DNA from 2 places in the uncultured Aquincola sp. genome. Region 2 is predicted to be linked to the other one. Evidence: predicted binding sites of a transcription regulator. Region 2 holds the regulator's gene; the other holds the start of a gene.
The links. Region 2 encodes LexA, which represses DNA repair genes until DNA is damaged. Its sites were predicted from a motif close to ACTGTATNNNNATACAGT; they were not measured.

Region 1: the regulator LexA is predicted to act here: its motif matches at 1,709-1,726, upstream of recA (recombinase RecA).

The regions. Positions count from the first base shown of each region.
Region 1 covers NZ_CAXFDV010000667.1:29,608-33,006, reverse strand. Annotated here, with positions in the region: gene ABNT58_RS23455 (hypothetical protein) at 1-55, opposite strand, end outside; gene ABNT58_RS23450 (RecX family transcriptional regulator) at 64-600, opposite strand; gene recA (recombinase RecA) at 609-1,673, opposite strand; gene ABNT58_RS23440 (response regulator transcription factor) at 1,792-2,463, shown strand; gene ABNT58_RS23435 (sensor histidine kinase N-terminal domain-containing protein) at 2,497-3,399, shown strand, end outside.
Region 2 covers NZ_CAXFDV010000191.1:4,276-7,674, reverse strand. Annotated here, with positions in the region: gene ABNT58_RS06625 (D-2-hydroxyacid dehydrogenase family protein) at 1-247, opposite strand, end outside; gene ABNT58_RS06620 (hypothetical protein) at 297-695, opposite strand; gene ABNT58_RS06615 (hypothetical protein) at 692-1,114, opposite strand; gene ABNT58_RS06610 (helix-hairpin-helix domain-containing protein) at 1,223-1,543, opposite strand; gene lexA (transcriptional repressor LexA) at 1,543-2,241, opposite strand; gene ABNT58_RS06600 (asparaginase) at 2,296-3,252, shown strand; gene ABNT58_RS06595 (organic hydroperoxide resistance protein) at 3,268-3,399, opposite strand, start outside.

The DNA.
Region 1 (3,399 bases), on a different contig from region 2:
ACGGCGCGCAGGCACCGAGGAAACCGCGGGAATGTAGCATCTTGCGCTGCAGCAACACTGCGGCTACCCGCAGGCGTCTTCGTCCAGGCCCTGCACCACGCGCCGGATGGTTTCACCGGAAAAGCCCCGGCCGGCCAGGAAACGCATCTGCTTGGCCCGGCCCGCCGGGTCGGTGGCGGGGCTGCCGAAACGGCGCTGCCACAAGGCGCGGGCGCGTTCGAGTTCGGTGGTGCGCAGTTGGGCGGCCTGCTCGGCATCCAGCGCCAGGCCGTGCTGCGCCAGTTCCATCTTGATGCGGCTGTTGCCGAAGCGCGCCGACCGCGCATGCAGGCGGGACTCGACGAATCGCTCTTCGCTGAGGTAGCGGTGGGCCTGCAGCCAGTCGAGCAGCTTGTCCAGGCACTGGTTCGGCGTGTCCAGCGGCTCGGCGGCTGGCGGAACACCCGCTGGCGCCGCTTCCAGCGCCTCGTCGCGTGCCTGGCAAAAGGCCTGCGCATGCGGCAGCAGCTTGCGGCGAAGTTCCAGCCGGCTGTGCTCGCGCTGCGCCAGGAGTTTGAGCGCCCGCGCTTTCAGGGAAAGCCGGGCGGGCGCTGCCGCCATGCTGCGGCTTACTTGGAGGCTGCCGCGGCCGGTGCTGCGCCGTCAGCCTTGCCGGGCAGCAGGGGGATGCCCAACGCCTCACGCACCTTGTTCTCGATCTCGACGGCGACGTCGGCGTTTTCGCGCAGGAACTCGCGCGCGTTGTCCTTGCCCTGGCCGATCTTTTCGCCGTTGTAGGCGTACCAGGCGCCGGACTTGTCGAGGATGCGTGCCTCCACGCCCATGTCGATGATTTCGCCTTCGCGGCTGATGCCTTCACCGTACAGGATGTCGAACTCGGCGGTCTTGAACGGAGGCGAGACCTTGTTCTTGACGACCTTGACCTTGGTTTCGCTGCCAATGACTTCTTCGCCCTTCTTGATGCTGCCGGTGCGGCGGATGTCGAGGCGGACGGAGGCGTAGAACTTCAGCGCATTGCCGCCGGTGGTGGTTTCGGGGTTGCCGAACATCACGCCGATCTTCATGCGGATCTGGTTGATGAAGATGACCATGGTGTTGGTCTTCTTGATCGTGCCGGTGAGTTTGCGCAGGGCCTGGCTCATCAGCCGGGCCTGCAGGCCGGGCAGCGAGTCGCCCATTTCACCTTCCAGTTCGGCCTTGGGCGTGAGCGCGGCCACCGAGTCGACCACGATGAGGTCGATGGAGCCGGAGCGCACCAGCGCATCGACGATTTCGAGCGCCTGTTCGCCGGTGTCAGGCTGGGAGATGACCAGGTCTTGCAGGTTCACGCCCAGCTTTTGCGCGTACTGCGCGTCCAGCGCGTGTTCGGCGTCGATGAAGGCGCAGACGCCGCCGAGCTTTTGCATCTCGGCGATGACCTGCAGCGTGAGCGTGGTCTTGCCCGAGGATTCAGGGCCGTAGATCTCGACCACGCGGCCGCGGGGCAGGCCGCCGACGCCCAGCGCGATGTCCAGGCCCAGGGAGCCGGTGGACACGACCTGGATGTCTTCCACCACCTCGCCGTCGCCCAGGCGCATGATGGAACCCTTGCCGAATTGCTTCTCGATCTGGGCGAGTGCGGCTTGCAGGGCTTTGGCTTTTTCAGTGTTCAGAGCTTTGACGGGTGCGTCCATGGCGTTCTCCGGGCAATGCCGCGATGATACCCGAAGCTGGATATTCGTACAGTACTGATAAAGCCCCCGTTGGCGGGAGATGGCATACCTAGAATCGAGTGATACAGGAGACAAAGCCGTGCGCATTCTCATTGCCGAGGACGATCAGGTGCTGGCCGATGGTTTGATCCGCTCGCTGCGCAACACGGGCTATGCGGTCGATCAGGTCGGCAGCGGCAGCGAAGCCGACGCCGCGCTGGCCGCGCACGAATTCGACCTGCTCATCCTCGACCTGGGGCTGCCCAAACTGCACGGGCTGGAGGTGCTGCGCCGCCTGCGCGCCCGTGGCTCCAGCGTGCCGGTGCTCATCCTCACCGCGGCTGACAGCGTGGAGCAGCGCGTCAAGGGCCTGGACCTGGGCGCTGACGACTACATGGCCAAGCCGTTTTCGCTGGCCGAGCTGGAGGCACGGGTGAGGGCGCTCACCCGCCGCGGGCTGGGGTCGGCGTCCACCGTCATCAAGCACGGGCCGCTCAGCTTCGACGCCACCGGCCGCGTGGCCTACCTGAATGACCAGATGGTCGACCTGTCGGCGCGCGAGTTGTCGCTGCTGGAAGTGCTGCTGCAGCGCGCCGGCCGGCTGGTGAGCAAGGACCAGCTGGTCGAGCGCCTGTGCGAATGGGGCGAAGAAGTCAGCAACAACGCCATCGAGGTATACATCCACCGCCTGCGCAAGAAGATCGAGCAGGGGCCGGTGCGCATCGCCACGGTGCGCGGGCTGGGCTACTGCCTCGAGAAGATCCCGGGCTGACGGCCACGCCGGCTGACGGAGGCGATCGACCGCATGCCCGGCTCCCTGCGCGAACAGCGCTCGCTGTTCGGCGAGATCCTCGACTGGATGCTGGCGCCGCTGCTGCTGCTGTGGCCGATCAGCGTCGCGCTCACCTGGCTGGTGGCGCAAGGCATTGCCAACCGGCCCTACGACCGCGAGCTGGGCGAACTGGCGCGCACGGTCGCGCGCCGGGTGTCGGTGGAGAGCAGCGAGTTCGTCGCGCCGCTGGTCAAGGTGAAGATCCCCGAGGCCGCGGCCGAGATCCTGCGCAGCGACGACAGCGACCAGGTCTTCTACCAGGTGCTGGGCCTGCGCGGCGAGTTCCTGGCCGGCGACCGCGACCTGCCGGTGCCCGACGAAGAACGCGCCGCCCCCGGCGAGCTGCGCTTTCGCGACGACCTGGTGCTGAGCGAGCCGGTGCGCATCGCCTACATGTGGCTGTCCGATGCCAATGCGCCCAAGGACAGCGTGCCGCTGGTGCAGGTGGCCACGACGCTGGACAAGCGCTCGCGCCTGGCCACCGAGATCTTCCGCGGCGTGATCCTGCCGCAGTTCGTCATCCTGCCCGTGGCGGTACTGCTGGTGTGGCTGGCGCTGGCACGCGGGCTGGCGCCCCTCAATGCGCTGCAGCGGCGCATCCGCGAACGTGAGAGCCATGACCTGTCGCCCATCGAAGAACGCGATGCGCCCGACGAGGTGGCGCCGCTGGTGCGCGCCATCAACGACCTGCTGGCGCGGCTGGACCTGTCGATCAGCGCGCAGAAGCACTTCCTGGCCGATGCGGCCCACCAGCTGAAAACCCCGCTGGCCGGCCTGCGCATGCAGGCCGAGCTGGCCCAGCGTGAGCTGGACAGCGGCGGCGACGTGGCTTCGGTCAAGCGCTCGCTGCAGCAGATCGCTCGCTCCACCCAGCGG
Region 2 (3,399 bases):
TGTGGGAGCCCACCTTGCCGGTTTGCGAGATGAGCTTGAGTTTGGGCAGTTTTTCCAGCAGTTGGCGCGGGAAGGCGGTGCGTTCGCGGATCAGCACCAGCACATCGGCATCACGCAGGCGCACCGACAGCTGGCCGATGCCCTTGACCGTGTTGGTGAACACCTTGGCGTTCAGCGGTTCGAGCAGCGAGGCGCACTTCAGCTTGCGCACCGCATCCTGGTAGTCGTCGAGGATGATGATGTTCATGTGGCCGGGCATTGTGCCTCGGCCGCCATCCTCACCCCCGGGCCGAAGGTCAAAGCGTCGTAAAGCCGCTGGGCATGTAGGTGCCCGGCAGCAGGCCGTCCAGGCTGCGGCGCAGCAGCTCGCGCAGCTCGGCCCCTTGGGCTCCTTCGCTGCGCAGCGCGTCGTACACGGCGGCGCGCAGCAGCCACAGATCTTCGGGCATCTGCGCGCTGCGCACCTGCTTGCGCAGCCATTCCACGCCAGCGTCGGTCCGGTTGATCTGGGCCAGCACCTGCATGAACACCAGCTTGGTGTCGACGAAGGCCTTGCGGACGCTCAGCCGCGACATCTGCTCGGCCGGCATGCCGGTGCGCAGACCGCCGACGGTGTAGTTGCGCGGCGCACCCGGCGCCGCACTGGCGCGCGGGCGGTGGTCGGGCGTAGGCGAGAAGTGGCGAGGCGCGCTCATGCGTCCAGCGCGCCGAAGCCTGAGCGCGGCGCCCGGGTGGGGAAATGGCGGTTCAGCGCTTCCAGCCGCAGCTGGGCTTCGCGCTGGCTGTGGGCCAGCGACACCAGCTGGAAGACGGCCGAGCGCAGGTGCCACAGCTCGCGCGGCGAGCGGGCGGTGTGCACCCGATCGGCCAGCTGGCGCGCCTGCGGCGAAGCGATGTCTTTCAAGGCAGCGACGAAATCGGCCTTGGTGCGTTGCAGCCGGCGTCCGCCGGGCGGGTTCATGGCCGCCTGCCAGGGTGCGGGGGCCGCCACCCAGCGCATCAACCGCGACCACACAGGCTCGACCGGCGACAACACCGCAGGGGGACAGACCTCGACCCGCGTGCCGGCGCTCGCCCGCAGGCGGCGCACTTGGAACAGGAGGGCGTTCAACATGGTCTCCGGGATATCGGCGCATGGCATCGTGAATAAAGCCATTCTTTGCGCGTGCATCCACGCGCAAAGCACCGATAAAGCGCCCGGAACCGTGCTTGTTGGTGGGTGCTAGCGCACCGGCTCCATCGGCCCGTAGAGCAGCTTGCGCTGGGGCGTGTAGGCCCACCAGGGCGCGGCGGCGCCGCCGCGCATGAAGTCGGTGACCGCCATGAACGTGTCGAGCACGCAGGGGTCTTGCCGCTTGCCGGTCTTGGCGCACAGCGCCTGGTACAGCACGAAGGCGTCGCGGCCGATCAGGTCGCGCGGCTGCTGGATGCCGATGAGGCGCAGGTCGGCCGCCAGCGAAGGGCCGATGTTGGGCAACTGTTCCAGCGTCTGGCAGGCCGCGGCACTCTCGGCCTTGGGCGACTTGACCAGCGCGCGGCCCATCACATCAGCAGCGTGTTGCGCACCAGGCCGACGGCCAGCCCTTCCAGCGTGAAGCTTTCGTCGGCCGAAACATCGATGGGTGCGAAATCGGGGTTTTCGGGCAGCAGGCGGATGCTGCCGCCCTGGCGCTCGAAGCGCTTGACGGTGACCTCGTCGCCGATGCGGGCGACGACGATCTGGCCGTTGCGGGCCTCGGTGGCTTTTTGCACCGCCAGCAAGTCGCCATCCAGGATGCCGGCGTCGCGCATGCTCATGCCGCGCACGCGCAGCAGGTAGTCGGGGCGGCGGGCGAACAGGCTGGCCTCGACCACGTAGGTCTGGTCGATGTGCTCCTGCGCCAGGATGGGGCTGCCGGCGGCCACGCGGCCGATGAGCGGCAGCGTGAGCTGGGCCAGGCTGGCCAGCGGCAGGCTGAACTGCCGGCCGCGGGCCTCACGCGCTTCGTTCACGGCGTTGAGCGTTTCAGCCGGCAGCCGGATGCCGCGCGAGGTGCCGCCGACGAGTTCGATGACGCCTTTGCGGGCCAGGGCCTGCAGATGCTCTTCGGCGGCGTTGGCAGACTTGAAGCCCAGCTGGCGCGCGATTTCGGCCCGGGTGGGCGGTGCGCCGGTGGTTTCGATGGCGGTGCGCACAAGATCAAAAATCTGTTGCTGGCGCTCAGTCAACTTCAGACCATTCAGCTTCGGGCGATCGACCATCGGCGTTCCTGTGAATTCGTCCAGTCACTGTATTCTTATCCAGCCAGAAAATCAATGCAAAACGCGCAAACTGCACTCGACAAGGTCGTGATCCTCGGCACCGGCGGCACCATCGCCGGCACCGCTTCCGACGCGGGCGACACCGTGGGCTACACCGCCGGCCAGCTGGGCGTGGCGCAGCTGGTGGCCGTGGTGCCTGCCCTGACCGGCCAGCCGCTGGAGGCCGAGCAGGTGGCGCAGCTGGACAGCAAGGACATGCGCTTCCAGGTGTGGCTGGCGCTGGCCACGCGGCTGGCCCACCACCTGGCGCGGCCCGAGGTGGCCGGCGTGGTGGTGACCCACGGCACCGACACGCTGGAGGAGACCGCCTTTTTCCTGCAGCAGCTGTTGGCGCCGACCAAGCCGGTGGTGCTGGTGGCGGCCATGCGCCCGGCCACCGCCTTGCTGGCCGACGGCCCTCAGAACCTGCTGGACGCGGTGCGGCTGGCGCGCTTGCCGGGTGCGCAGGGCGTATTGGCGCTGCTGGGCGGCACCGTGCATGCGGGCAACGAGGTGCGCAAGACGCACACCTACCGGCTGGATGCCTTTGGCGCCGGCGATGCAGGGCCGCTGGCTCATGTGGAAGCAGATCGGGTGCGGGTGCTGCGCCCCTGGCCGGCGCCGCGCGCGGGCGCCGCCGAACGGCTGGCGCGGCTGCAGGCGGCGCCGCAGCCATGGCCCTGGGTGGAGATCGTCACCAGCGGGGCCGGTGTGGGCGGCCGCGCAGTGCAGGCATTGCAGGCCGCGGGCGTGTCTGGCCTGGTGGCGGCAGGCACCGGCAACGGCACGCTCCATGAAGAGCTGGAAGCCGCCCTGCGCACCGCAGAGGCGGCCGGCGTGCCGGTGCTGCGCTGCAGCCGCTGCCTGGCCGGCAGCGTCATCGAGGTGCCAGGCGCATTGCCCGCAGCCGGCGCCCTGACGCCGCAGCAGGCGCGCGTGGCGCTGCTGCTGCGTCTGCTGCAAGTCGATTGACGGCGCGCTGGTCGCTCAGACCGCGACGTTCAGCGTCACGTCGATGTTGCCGCGGGTGGCGTTGGAGTAGGGGCAAACCTGGTGGGCGGCGTCGACCAGCTCTTGCGCCTTGGCCTGCTCCCAGCCCGGGATGGTGATGTTGAGCAC